Linked DNA regions of Symmachiella macrocystis. The protein of the gene in region 1 interacts with the protein of each later gene in a pairwise test. Links are inferred from orthologs where the notes say so. Each region holds a gene or a part of one and is shown in the gene's direction. Other genes may lie near its edges.

What was found. The genes of interacting proteins can lie anywhere in the genome.
Region 2: the proteins of ligA (region 1) and leuS interact in binary tests that used the Escherichia coli proteins (3 or more experiments, as listed by UniProt). The link is inferred for Symmachiella macrocystis from one-to-one orthologs.

The regions. Positions count from the first base shown.
Region 1 is NZ_SJPP01000001.1:1,489,890-1,498,061, reverse strand. The notes cover bases 2,723-5,715. They hold ligA (NAD-dependent DNA ligase LigA), read left to right. Parts: upstream 2,723-3,206; coding sequence 3,207-5,225; downstream 5,226-5,715. Other genes in these bases: CA54_RS05830 (sialidase family protein), read right to left, coding at 5,332-5,715; CA54_RS05840 (cupin domain-containing protein), read left to right, coding at 2,723-3,072. In the rest of the region: CA54_RS05860 (hypothetical protein), read right to left, coding at 1-591; CA54_RS05855 (hypothetical protein), read right to left, coding at 599-970; CA54_RS05850 (DUF58 domain-containing protein), read right to left, coding at 1,296-2,207; CA54_RS05845 (hypothetical protein), read left to right, coding at 2,333-2,722; more of CA54_RS05840, read left to right, coding at 2,719-2,722; more of CA54_RS05830, read right to left, coding at 5,716-6,486; CA54_RS05825 (dipeptidase), read left to right, coding at 6,784-7,845; CA54_RS05820 (NPCBM/NEW2 domain-containing protein), read right to left, coding at 8,007-8,172. UniProt on the Escherichia coli protein: DNA ligase that catalyzes the formation of phosphodiester linkages between 5'-phosphoryl and 3'-hydroxyl groups in double-stranded DNA using NAD as a coenzyme and as the energy source for the reaction.
Region 2 is NZ_SJPP01000001.1:4,436,468-4,442,783, reverse strand. What follows is about bases 13-3,394. They hold leuS (leucine--tRNA ligase), read left to right. Parts: upstream 13-332; coding sequence 333-3,194; downstream 3,195-3,394. Other genes in these bases: CA54_RS17315 (TatD family hydrolase), read left to right, coding at 13-137. In the rest of the region: more of CA54_RS17315, read left to right, coding at 1-12; CA54_RS17305 (hypothetical protein), read left to right, coding at 3,597-4,016; CA54_RS17300 (potassium channel family protein), read right to left, coding at 4,131-4,814; CA54_RS17295 (iron-containing alcohol dehydrogenase), read left to right, coding at 5,035-6,210; CA54_RS17290 (1-phosphofructokinase family hexose kinase), read left to right, coding at 6,207-6,316.

The DNA.
Region 1 (8,172 bases):
GATGCACTGGAGATGCACAATCAATTCGATCTCCTGCGGAGGATCGGCCCGGCTCAGACACAGAACTCCTACCGCAAGCAAAAACACCGCACATCCCAACGGTTGAACGATTGCCACCCAGGATCCCGCTTGCGCTTGGACATTTGCAATATTGGCAAGATTATAACTACCGAACAAAAATCCCAGACCGGCCAGTGCGCAGACCATTGTCAACCAGGTGGTCATGGTGCGGAGCAGCGCTGAGAATTCCCCGCAACTCCCCACCACCGGAAGGTAACGTACGATTTCCAATCCGCCGCACGCGACAACCAGCCAAACGGCGATCCCCTGGGACGCTGGCCAAGCGGACATCATTTCGGCCAACACACTCCCCAGCGCCGCCGTCCAAGCAAAGAGCCGAAATGCCCCGCCGAATGCGTGTGCAAGGGATGCAGGCTGGGAGATCAGTCCCGCCCCGAAGATTTTTCGCCCACGTTGAACCAAACGGGCACGCGTGATGCGACGGCCGGTAATGAGGTATTCCTCAACGACGATCATCCAACAGACCGCTGCCGGAATTCCACAACAGAGGATCAAGAAAGTTGTCCACATGGTCGTCTCACTTCACATCCGGTCGCCCAAACCGGCAGCCATAGAAAACGCACAACAGTAACGGAGCCAGAAAAACCAACGTCCGCACAAACGCCTCCACGCGATTCGCCGCCACCGGTTCTGCAGCATGCAAGGCCGCGGCGATCGGCAGCAGCAATACCATGCCGGTGCCCAGCAGAGCGATCAAGATTGTCCGCCGCCACAAAGCAGGTCCCGGTGTTTTTATATCGAGTACTTGCGTGTCTGGATTCTCAAGGTTCGAATCAACCGAAGCACCACCGTCCCGCCGCCGCAGTCGCAGCGCATTGATCAACAGCACTGCAACGAGACTGCCGCAGACGACGAACAACAGTACCAAATTTGTGGAATTGACAAGCATGGGCGGATGTTGGCACAGATTGCTCAGTGGGTAAAGAGGAGTCCGGGGGGGGGACTAGTGGCCGGTGGCCAGGAAGAGTTGGCGGTAGCTAGTAGCCAGTAGAGTTGGTTGGGGATGGGTGTTTGGCAGTCATCGGGTGGCAGCGATTGCCAACGGCAATCGGTGTGCTGTAGGCACAAGAAGCAGCAATTTCAGCTGTCCCTACCAACAGACTCTGCTTGTTTAAGATCGCGGAAATTGCGGATTCTTGCGGGCTGCGCCCGCCCCGATAGCAGAGCTATCGCGGCCACCCCGGAGTTTTTCATTAACCGGACCAACGCCCGTTCTAACGCCGCCCTTTGGTCACGCGCGCACGGGCATCCAGATAAGCCCCTAAGGCGCGGGCGTAGGGCATTGCTGTGGTGAATGGGCAATAATCGACACCGATTCCAGTCGAGAGACCTCGCAGCTCGTTGCAGAATTCTCGGTACTTGGTCAAATAGTGCGAACGCAGGCGATGGGGGTCGACCAATTGCGGTGAATGGGTGCCTTCCAAGTCGCGGAATTGTGTGGGGCGGCTGAAGGGGAAATCTTCCTCTTCGGGGGCGACAATATGAAACAGTAGCACTTCGTGCCGCGCGTGCCGAAATTGTCGCAGCGCGCGGGATAAAGCGTCGAGATCGTCAAAGCAATCGCTCAGTAGGACCACCAAGCTGCGACGGCTGAGCGTCGGGACGATCCTTTCCAGCACCGACCCTAGACTGGTTTCGCCCCCCGGAACAACGTGACTCAATGATTGTACGAGTTGCGGGAATGCCTGCGGCTTGGCGGATGGTTCGATGTTGTCCCGAATCTTCGTGTCGAACGTCACCCAACCCACAGCATCGCGCTGTAGCAGCAACAGATATCCCAAAGCGGCCGCTAATTGTCGAGCATAGGCGAGTTTGCTGAGCGTCTTGCCCGCATACGCCATGCTGCCGGAGCAATCGACGATCAGTCGACAGCGGAGATTGGTTTCGTCTTCATACTCTTTGACGAAATACCGCTTGGTCTTTCCATAAGCCCGCCAATCAATGTGCCGGACTTCATCGCCGGGGTGATATTGCCGATGCTCCACAAATTCCACGCTGGAGCCTTTGTGGGGGCTGAGGTGTTGCCCCATCATGAATCCCTCGACGATCCGTTTGGCCACGACCTCCAGATTGCCGATTCCGGCCAAAGCGGTGGGGTCGTGCAGAGCGGCATCCTGGGGGGACATGGGCAGATCCGTGAAATCGGTGTAGAATCAGCGGTATCGAAACTCAGTATCGGAGAATCGAGGAGTCGTTTTTGATAGCGGTCTCCCTACCGTCCTACCGATCTGTGCTGATGATCGCAAGCGAAATGCCTGACCTTGAACTCGCGGCGACCCACAAGAGTACCTATAATTCCGCTATAGCGATCCCCTGTTTTCTCAACACGGCCGAGTTTAAAACGATGCCTGAGACCCCGCCCCGCAACAACATTTTTTTCCCTCTGACGATCGTCGCTGGGACATTGTTTGCGATCACAATTCTAGCCGTTACGATGGCGACGCTCAGCGACCCCCGTGCGCCGGTGGCGAAATTCCTCAATGCCTATGCCGGAATTCTGATCGGTGTCGAAGTGGGAGCCATCTTGACGCTCGGTTTTCTGGCCATGACCGTCGACCGGCTTCATACTTTGCGAGAAAACCGCATGACTATCACCAACCCGCCTGAAGCGGAAACCTCCACGAAAGGGCCCGAATCATGAAAGTTCGCAATCACGAAGCGATCACACAAACCCCGGTCGAGATGGAAGGGGCCGTCGGCGCCAAGGTGCGGTGGTTGATCGGCGAAGACGATGGAGCTCCCAATTTCGCCATGCGAATGTTCGAACTCGAACCGGGAGGCGAAACCCCCAAGCACAATCATCCCTACGAACATGAAGTCTATGTGCTCGAAGGCAACGGACGAGTCTACGAAGGGGAGACCGAACATTCGATCGCTGCCGGCGACTGCATCTACGTCGTCTCTGACGAGGTGCACCAGTTTCGCAATACGGGCGATGCTCCGATGAAATTTCTCTGCATGGTGCCGATCATGAACAAATGCACCGATTGAACACCGCGCAATTTCGCTGGGCGGGAGGGCGAAGCTCCCGCTGAGCCGCGCGCTACCCAAACGGTTTCCTCTCTAGCGGCCCGGCGGAAGTCTCGCCCTTCCGGTCAACCCCTTCTCCCATAGCGCTGCCCGCCATGTCTGCCAAAGTTCAAAAGCAAATCGAAAAGCTCCGCGACGAATTGCGGCGGCATAGCTACTTGTATTATGTCGAGGCACGCCCGGAAATTCCGGACCGCGAATTCGACAAACTGCTCAAGCAACTCGAAACGCTCGAACAACAACACCCCGAATTCGACACGCCCGACAGCCCTTCGCACAAGGTGGGCGGCGAACCGATTGCCGGGTTCAACACGGTCGAGCATCGAGAGCCGATGTTGTCGATCGACAATGTCTATGATGTCGACGCTGTGCGCGATTTCGACACGCGCCTCAAAAAACTGCTCGGCAGTGACGACGATTTGGCCTATGTAGCGGAGTACAAAATCGACGGTGTGGCCATTTCGCTGATTTACGAAAATGGTCTGTTGGTGCAAGGTGTCACCCGTGGCGATGGGCGGCAGGGGGATGACATCACGCACAATGCCCGCATTTTACGAGGCGTCCCGCTGCGGCTGCGGGGAGACAATCCTCCCCCCGTGCTCGAGGTGCGTGGCGAGGTCTTCATCAGTAATCCCGACTTCGCGCACATCAAAGCCGCGCAGGCCCAAGCCGGTGAGCAAGTCTTCATCAATCCCCGCAATTCCGCCGCCGGCGCGCTGAAGTTGCTCGATCCCAAGATCGCCATCCAACGCAAGCTGCGGTTTTTTGCTCATGGAGCGGGGTATGTGGAAGGCGTTGAATTCCCCACGCAGATGGAGTTCCTCACCGCCATCCGCAATTGGGGCATTCCCACCACTCCCGGCGTCACGCTATGCCCGTTCCTCGATGTGGCGCTGACCCAATGTGAAACATTCATTGAGAACTTACACTCGTTGGATTTTGAAGTCGACGGCATTGTGCTCAAGGTCAACGACCGGGAAGTCCAGGAGGAATTGGGGCGGACCAGCAAAAGCCCGCGCTGGATTTTGGCTTACAAGTGGGAGAAGTACGAAGCGGTCACGCAGATTGAAAGCATCGACGTGCAAGTCGGCAAGACCGGCGCGCTGACACCCGTAGCGCATCTCAAACCGGTGGAAATCGATCTGACGACCGTCTCGCGAGCCAGTTTGCACAATCGGGACGAAGTCGAACGGTTGGGTGTTCGTATCGGCGACTGGGTTGTGGTCGAAAAAGCGGGCAAGATCATTCCGCACGTCGTCCGTGTCGAGGAAGACCGTCGCGATGGGACCGAAGAGGAATTCCCATTCCCCAAGAATTGCCCTGTTTGCGAGACACCGGCGGTGCAAGACGAGGGAGGTGTCTACGTCCGTTGCCCCAACCCCGATTGCCCCGCGCAATTGCGCGAAACCTTACGGTTCTTCGCCTCGCGGGCAGCGATGGATATCGAGGGCTTGGGCATCAAACTGATCGAACAATTGCTAGCGGCAAAGCTGTTGACGAGCCTGACCGATGTGTATCGTTTGTCTGACCGCCGCGAAGAACTGCTCGCGCTGGAACGGATGGGAGAAAAATCAGTCGACAACCTGCTCGCCGCCATCGAAGGTTCCAAGACGCAACCGCTCTGGCGGCTGCTGACGGGCTTGAATATTCGCCATGTCGGCACGAACACGTCGCAGGTCTTGATGCGACGGTTCGGCACGTTGGATGAAATCATGCAGCAAACCGAGGAACAGTTGGCCGAAGTCGATGAGATCGGCCCGGTCATCGCCGCAGCTGTGTCCCAGTTTTTCCATTCCGAAGTCGGCCGCTGCATTGTTGAGGAGTTGCGGGGGTTTGGATTGAACTTCGGCGAACCAGTCGAAGCGCAAGAAACCGTGGAAGGTGATTTGGTTTTCGACGGGAAAACGATCGTCGTCACCGGCACGCTGACAAAATTCACGCGCGACGAGATCAAGGAGTTGATCCGCAATCATGGCGGAAAGGCGGCCGGTAGCGTCTCGAAGAAGACCGACTACGTCGTCGCCGGCGAAAAAGCGGGCAGCAAACTCGACAAGGCGACCAGCCTGGGCGTCCCGGTGCTGACCGAAGACGAATTCCTGGCAATGGTGAAATAACACCCCCCCTCAGCCCCCGGCTCCGCCGGGGGGTAACGCGGATGGGTCATTTCCCCCCCGGCAAAGCCGGGGGCTGAGGGATGAATTGGCGGAATTCGCGGGCGGATTATTTTTTGGCCTTCGCGTCGAGTTCGTCCATGGTGAAACGAACGCTGACGATATAAGGCTTCTTGCCTTTTTCCCAATGACCGTACGTGGTGGTGACAAACGTGCCATCGGGCAGCAATTCAACGGCGGGGTAGGCACAGTCGGCTCCGCGATGATTGTCCATCAACCGCACACGGTATTGCCCTTCGGTTCCGTTGACGATGTCGTCGTACGTTCCGACCCAGCCAACCCAATCCCCTTTGGTGGGACTCTCGTGTGTGGTGTCGCGGAACGAGATGAACAACCGTCCGTCGGGCGTATAACGCCCCGTATGCCGGTCGCCGGTCAATGCCGCCGGAAGTTGTCGCGGCTTGCTCCAAGTCTGACCTTCGTCGTCGGAGAAGATGACGAACGAATTCAGTGTGCGGCTATTTTCCCGCAGCAACACGGCGATCTGTTTCCCATCAGGCGAACGAATCCAACCCGGTTCGCACAGATGCGCTTGTGGGTGTTGGGCAATCACTTCTGGTTGGCTCCAAGTCAAACCTCCGTCGCTGCTGACGGTTTTATACAAATGGAACTGCACTGGTTTGGTTTGTTTGGAGTCCTTACGGAGAAAACGACCGTCGTCATGAAACAGCGCCATGTAGTCGCCATTGGCCAAACGGCCCACGCAGGACATGGTGACGATTCCGCCAAAATCACCGATCGGTCTCAGCGGACTCCAACTGGCGCCGTCATCTTCAGAGACCGCCATGCGAATCGGGTGTAGTCCCGAAAACATAATCAACCGTTTGACGCCTTGCTTGTCGATCACGCGATGGATCGTGGGAACTTCTTTTGATGTCGACCAGTTTTCCGGCACAGGCAGACGCTCCGACCAGGTCAATCCGCCATCGTTCGAGCGTTTCATCACAATCGCGCCACGGCCATGCCCCTGGGGATAGACGCAAATCATGGTCTGATTGTCTTCCAACAGCACCGTCGTCGGATGTCCCAAATATTGCCCCGGCTCACGGTCCACGACGACTTGCCGCTCGGTCTCGCCGGCCAAATCGACCACGGGGATCGTATAATCCCGCCGTAACGGTTTCTCAGTTTCGTCTCCTAGGACGGCGCTGCTGACGACAGTCAAAATAATGAGCGTACAAAACGGGACGAAAGCGCGGTGCATGGGGTAACCTCGTCGTTGTTCGATTGATAACCAGTTCGGATAGACCAATAACCATATCAGCATAAACGGTGAACTACCGGTGAGGAAAGCGAGCGGAGTAAAGAATTCGCACGGTGATGCGTCACTGTCGCCGGCCATTTCCCAAACCGACGGCGTGCCAAACGCTACGATTGTCGGTCGCCTGCATTTCAACCATTTCGCATGCGCGTTAAAGTGGTATCTCACCCGGCGAAAGCCGTTGCCGGGTGACCTCCACCAAAATTCCCACCACGAAGCGAATAGAAGGCCCTCAGCAAAATGTTGATTTTCGACGCCCACCTGGATATGGCTTGGAATGCTCTGGAATTCAATCGCGATTTGATGCTGCCGGTCAGCGAGATTCGCAAGTTCGAGCGTCAATTCACGGACATCGTACCGGGTGAAAACACCGTTTCCTGGACGGAGTTACGGAAAGGCAATGTCTTTCTCACCATCTCGACGCTGATCGCCCGGCTGCATCGCAAAGATGCGGTGCGAACGTTTTACCAGTCCCGCGAAGCGGACTATGGAGCTGCTCGCGGCCAAATGGCGTATTACCAAGCGATGGTCGAACGGGGCGTGCTGCGGCCGATCACCGACGCAGCGACTCTCGATGCGCACGTCGCCCAGTGGGAAAGCGGCGACACGGATGAGCTGCCGATGGGCTACATCCTGAGCATGGAGGGGAGCCAGCCGGTTCAAAATCCGGAACAGATTCACCACTGGTATGAGTTGGGTCTACGGATTTTGGGCCCCGCGCATTACGGCGAAAACCCGTATTGTTTCGGCACCGGCAGTAAAGGAGGCCTGAAAGCAGACGGACCGGCGCTGCTCAAAGCGATGGATGCCGTCGGCATGTTGCTGGACGCCACGCACTTGGCGGATCAATCCTTTTGGGAAGCACTGGACATCTTCGAAGGCCCGGTCTTGGCCAGCCACCACAATTGCCGCGCACTGGTCGACGCCGACCGGCAATTGACGGATGAGCAAATCAAAGCCCTGATCGAGCGCGGTTCAGTCATCGGCGCCGCCATGGATGCCTGGATGATCCAACCCGGCTGGGTCATCGGCGTCACACAACCGAGCGACGCGTGTACGTTGTCGACATTAGCGGACCACATCGACCACATCTGCCAAATCGCCGGCAACGCCAACCACTGCGGCATCGGCTCGGACCTGGACGGCGGGTTCGGCAAGGAACAATCCCCCCACGACCTAGAGACGATCGCCGATCTGTACAAACTGGGAGAAATCCTCAAATCCCGCGGCTACAGCGATGCCGATGTTGAGGGCATCATGTATCGCAACTGGGTGGATTTCTTCCGGCGGGCTTGGGCGTGAGTAGTAGGCGGTAGGCGGTAGGCGGTAGGCGGTAGGCAGTAGGGCTGGTCGGGGGCGGGATTTGGCTTTGGATCGCCTGCTGTTGAGCGGCTGCCAACCCTACGGTCTAAGGACTACAGCCTAAAGCCGAGCAAAGTAACGCGCGGTCGCACTTGTGCGAATTAGCGTTTCCGGCGGACAAGGCCGCCTTCACGAATCACGTAGGGATCGACCCAACAGGCGTGGCAATTGTTCGCGCCTCCTGGACAGGTTGTTCGCAGTTCCAATATTTCGACGTCGCGAATATCGATGGCAAAATCTTCGACTTGCTGAGCAGCTTGTTGGGGC
Region 2 (6,316 bases), 2.9 Mb from region 1 along the record:
GGGGCAAACGTAACGAACCGAGCTATGTCCGCTACACAGCCGCCTGCCTAGCGGAGGTGCACGGCATGACGCCCGAAGCCTTCGGCGAACTTACCACCCGCAACGCGTGTCAACTCTTCGGGCTGGAGCTTGGTTAGTGGCCAGTGGTCGGTGGCTAGTGGCCAGTAAACGATGTCAGCGTGTCGGTTAGGCTTCCGTTTGACGAATTTACCGATCGATGATCAAATCCACAGAATGTCAGGCAGGAGCCTGACCTACGAATATTTTTCTGGCCACCGGCCACTCGCCACTGGCTACTTTCATCCACCCAATTCACGTTCCAACTAAATACCATGCCTCGTTACGACGCCAAGCGGATTGAGCCCAAGTGGCAAGCTTATTGGGAACAGCACAAGACTTTTGCTGCTCCGAAAATCTCCGATCAGCCCAAATTGTATGTGTTGGACATGTTTCCCTATCCTTCGGGAGACGGTTTACATGTGGGGCATCCGGAAGGTTATACGGCGACTGATATTGTCTGTCGTTATTCCCGCATGCGAGGCAAAGCGGTATTGCATCCCATGGGGTGGGACGCCTTTGGCTTGCCGGCCGAGCAACACGCCATCAAAACCGGTACGCATCCGCGAGAAACGACCTACAAAAACATCGGTACCTTCCGCCGCCAATTAAAAATGTTGGGTTTCAGCTACGACTGGGACCGCGAATTGGCGACGACCGACGAAGACTTTTTTCGTTGGACGCAGTGGATCTTCTTGGAATTGTTCGACACCTGGTTCGACGAAGAACAGCAATGCGGTCGGCCGATCGCTGAGTTGCCGATTCCCGAGGATATCACCGCTGCCGGCGACGAAGCGGTCCGTCGTTATCAAGACAAAAACCGCTTGGCCTATCAAACCGAAGCACCGGTGAATTGGTGTCCCGCCTTGGGAACGGTATTGGCCAACGAAGAGGTCATCGGCGGAGTGAGCGAGCGGGGCGGCCATCCGGTGACGCGGATTCCGTTGCGACAATGGATGTTGCGGATCACCTCGTATGCGGAGCGGTTGTTGAACGAGTTGGAAGAGGTGAATTGGCCCGACTCGATCAAGGCCTTACAGCGAAATTGGATCGGCCGCAGCGAAGGGGCGGAGGTCGATTTTTATATCGGCGACGATATCGAAGCCTGGAAAACGGCGCGCGGCAAATCCGGGTTCCCGACCGAACCGGGGGACGATGTGTTGCGGGTCTATACCACCCGCCCCGATACGTTGTACGGTGCAACGTATATGGTGTTAGCGCCGGAGCATCCTGTTGTCGATCGCTTGGCAACGGATGAACAGCGCGAGGCGGTTGTTGCGTATCGCGACAAATCGGCGACCAAGAGCGATTTGGATCGCACCGATTTGGCCAAAGAGAAATCGGGCGTCTTCACCGGCAGTTATGCGATCAATCCGGTCAACGGCGAACAGATTCCGATTTGGATCGCCGACTATGTTTTGATCAGCTACGGCACCGGGGCGATCATGGCGGTTCCGGCGCATGACTTGCGCGACTGGGAATTCGCCGTCACCTTCGACATCGAAATCCGCCCCGTCGTCCAACCCCCGGAGGGGTATGAGGCGTCGCGCGATGAAGCCGCGTTGGCAACCGAGATCAACGGCGAGAAACGGTTTCCCTTCGCTGGATTGGGAACAGCCGTCAATTCCGCCGCATACGACGGCATGGAGACAGCGGCATTTAAAACAAAAATCACCGAAGAATTGAACACATCCGGCTTGGGCCGAGGAGCGGTGAATTATCGGTTGCGGGACTGGTTGTTCAGCCGGCAGCACTTTTGGGGCGAGCCGTTTCCGATCTGGCATGAGTTGGACGATGCGGGCAACCCGACCGGCTTGATGCGGGCTGTTGAGGACAAAGATTTGCCGGTCACGTTGCCCGATATGTCCGAGTTCAAACCGCACGGACGCCCGGAACCACCGTTGGCCGAAGCGGGTGACGAATGGTTATATTCGACCGCTGAGGACGGCACGAAGTTGGTTCGTGAAACGAATAGCATGCCGCAATGGGCTGGCTCGTGCTGGTATTACTTGCGGTACATCGATCCCAAAAACAGCGAACGATTCGTCGGCGAGGAATTGGAAAAATTCTGGATGCCGGTCGATTTGTATATCGGCGGCGCCGAGCATGCGGTCTTGCACTTATTGTACGCGCGTTTTTGGCACAAAGTGTTGTTCGACCGCGGTTATGTCTCCACCCCTGAACCGTTTGACCGATTGGTCAACCAAGGCATGATTTTGGGCGAGGCGGAATTGACCGCCTATCAGACAGCTGATGGGAGTTGGTTATCGTCCGCGATGGTCCGCGATGCTCCTGAGGGCGTTGAGGGGAAAGTTAGCAAACAAACGGGCGAAACCGTCACCGCCTTCCGCTTGGAAATGGATCAAGTTGATAAGCAGGGGAACGATTTTGTATTGAAGGACGACGCCGACGTTGCCGTGGAAAGCCGGTCGTTCAAGATGTCCAAATCGCGGGGCAACGTCATCAACCCCGATGAAGTCGTCGACGTGTATGGAGCCGATGCGTTGCGGTTGTATGAAATGTTCATGGGCCCGTTGGAACAGACCAAGCCCTGGAACATGAGCGGCGTGGAGGGGGTCAGCCGGTTTTTGGCTCGAGCTTGGCGGATGATCGCCGATGATGTTGCGGAAGATATCAAATTGAATCCCGCGATCCAAGCTGTCGAACCCAACGCCGATCAATTGCGGATCTTGCATAAAACCATTCAAGCAGTCAGTGACGACTGCGAGAAATTGTCATTTAACACGGCGATCAGCCGGTTGATGGAATTCACCAATCATTTCAGCCAACAGGATTCCCGTCCCCAATCGGTGATGGAAGCATTCGTCTTGATGTTAAGCCCGTTCGCGCCGCACTTGGCTGAGGAATTGTGGGAGTTGTTAGGGCATGGCGAAACGTTGGCCTATGCACCGTGGCCGGAATTTGATCCGGCGATGATCGTCGAGTCGGAAATCGAAATCCCGGTGCAGGTCAACGGTAAGAAGCGGGCGATCATCCGGATCCCCGCCGAGGCAGACCCCGCTGCGATGCAAGCCGCCGCCGAAGCCGACGAGACGGTGCAAAAACAAATCAGCGACAAAAAAGTGGTGAAAGTGATCGCTGTGCCGGGGCGGATGGTGAATTTTGTCGTGCGGTGAAGTCGTAAACCAGTTCCCGTACAAAAAATTACTGCGCAGGCTCGGCGGACGCTCTCACGAAAATAGGTAAAACTACTCATAGTAAACGCTTCGTGTCTCCTATTTTGATCAACTTAGGGACCAGCGGAATGGAGCGCGCTAAGGATTCTTTACGCTATTTGTGGGCCTATCCTTCGCGGTCGACCTAATTGATACAATCATGGGGTTTTGGGTGAAATCGGCTATTGAGCGAGTGGCAGGTATCGAAAATGCCTCCGCTTTGGGGCATGATGGGTTTTAGCAATTTGACTCGGCGGTTGAGCGGGCGTGTGAACCGTTTGGGCTTCGGGCGTCGTGACGATTGCAAATTATCTTCATCGATTCTATGGACTTGTGGCCACCAATTTCCAGAAAAACGCACCGATGACTCAACCTCCGCAATGGATTCAAGACCTTACATACGACGCCACGGAAGAGATTCACGCGTTTGATGTACTCGCGCCTGTGGGCTGTCATTACCACCAGATCGACTCGCAATGGGAGGTGACAATCTTCGCTTCCCGGACCGAGGTTGTGGGTGGTCCTAAAGACGGCACGCAGACCTCTTCCAACTTTTCGCTCGACCTCAACGGCGTCTACAAATTGCTAGACGACGTGACCGAGTTTCGCTGGCAAGCACTGCCCGTGGATGAGGCGGACGATTTGGGTCCGCACGTCTCACTGGTCGGCACCCGTAACGGGCACCCGGTTTGGCTACGGATTCTTGCCCAAGCCCCGGTGAACTTCGAACCCGGCCGTATCATCTCCGCTTATGACGGAAACTGGGATGAAGCTTGGACGTGAGTTGAGTAGGCAGTAGGCAGAAAGTAGTGGCCGGTGGTCAGTGGCCGGTGGCCAGTGTTTGTTTATGATCGCTTAGCTGCGCAGTCCTACAGTCTAAGGTCTATAGTCTACCGCCTAACCTCGCGGTAGGCGTTCTAGGCTTTCGTGGGAGCCGACTAATACGAGGACGTCGTCGGGCTGCATGACGTCGTCGGGTTTGGGGACGCTGGTGATGCGTAGGGTTTGAATCAGTTCGCCATCTTTTTGGACCGTCACAGTCCGCTTTAAAGCAACAAGGTTCACCTGATATTCTGTCCGCAGTTGCAGTTGCGACAACGTCTTGCCGCGAAACTCAACCGGACAGCGGATGTCGATCAGGCTGTACCCTTCAGCCAGTTCGATCAGGTCCTGGAACTGCGGATTGGCTAAGCGACGGGCCAGGCTGTTGCCGGTTTCAATTTCGGGTTGCACGATGTCATCGGCCCCGATGCTTTGAAAGATTTCCGCATGCGTCGTTGTTTGCGCACGGCAGATGATCCGCTTGGCACCGATTTTCTTCAGAGTCGCCGTCGTCAGTAGCGCTCCTTCAAAGTTTTCGCCGATAGCAACGACGCAAACATCGCAATTTTGCACGTCCTGGCTGAGCAGGGCTTCTTCGTCGGTGGAATCGAGCCGAACGGCCAAGGCGACGTCGTCTTTTACAGCGGTGACGAGATTCGGATTGCGATCGATCGCAATCACTTCGACATCACTTTTGCCCAAGCTCTTCGCCAGCGTGGTTCCAAAGCGTCCCAAACCTAAAATCGCAATCCGCTGCACTGTTGATTCTCCTGTACGACGACCAAGCTAGACCTGCGTTCCCCGCGTGCAGACATGATAGGGGGTAGCACCGCTGAAACACAATTCCAACTATGGGCTGCTTGTCTCCGGGGTGGAATTGCGTGTATGAAACAACGTACAACCGACGATCAACAGTCGGTGATCTTCGGCTGACCGTACACAGCGTGCCTCAATGCTAAAACAGGAGTCCGCCAAGTTGTTGAATTCCCTCTCGTACAATCTGCTGACACCTGCGCAAATTTGTTTTGGCTGGGGACGTCGCGCCGAAGTCGGCGAATTGGCCCGCGGGCTGGGACAGCGAGCTTTTGTGGTTGTGGGATCACAGACCTTATGCCGCAACGGGATGTTGGCAGAAATTCAGCAGCGACTCGCCGCTCAGGATATCAAATCAATCCACGTGGCGGATATCTCACACGAACCGGAGGTCGCCGACGTCGACCGGTTGGTTGAACAATTGCGCCAACATCAACCTGCAGCGGGCGATTTTGTCATGGCGGTTGGGGGCGGAGCGGCAATCGATCTAGCGAAAGCCGCTGCCGCGATTGTCACCAATGCTGCCGGGGACTCGGTTCAGGATTATTTGGAAGGGGTCGGGCGGGGTCGGGAGATCATAGCCGCTCCGCTCCCCTTGCTGGCCATGCCCACGACCGCGGGCACCGGCAGTGAAGCCACGAAAAACGCGGTGATTTCTTCCTACGATCCCCCCTTCAAAAAAAGCCTGCGGTCCGATGCGATGATGCCCGACATCGTGCTTATCGATCCAGAATTGATGGTCACGGTCCCGGCGACGACAACCGCTTACACCGGGATGGATGCGATTACGCAGTGCATCGAAAGTTACATTTCTCGCCGCCGACAACCGATTCCACAAGCGTTGGCCATTGAGGGATTGAAACGTGCGGTACCAGCGATTACCGCAGCGGTTGCCCACGGCGATTCTCGCCCCGCTCGGGAGGCGATGGCGCATGCGGCGTTGTTATCAGGCATGGCATTGGCGAATTCCGGCCTGGGGATGGCGCACGGTGTGGCAGCGGCGCTGGGGGTGCATTGTCGTGTCCCGCACGGTTTGGCCTGTGCAGTGATGTTGCCCGTGGCGATGCGGACCAACCGCGCTGTCGCCCGCGACGAACTCGAAATCATTGGACGCACGATTGTCGACGATGCACTACGCGGCGCCGCCGCGGTCGATGCGGGGATTGCCAGGATTCAGGAGATCTGCGACGAAGTGAAAATCCCCCAGACTCTGACCGAGATCGGAGTATCGGCGGAGCAAATTCCGGAGATTGTAAAAAGCTCGCGAGGAAATAGCATGAACGGCAATCCGCTTGAATTGAGTGATGCGGAGTTAACGCAGATCTTGGAGGGCATGCTGTGATCATCGCTGCCGGATTGACGCCCGCTTGGCAACAAATTGTGCTGCTCGATCGCTTGCAGCATGGTGAAGTGAATCGCGCACGGGAGGTACATTGGTGTGCCTCGGG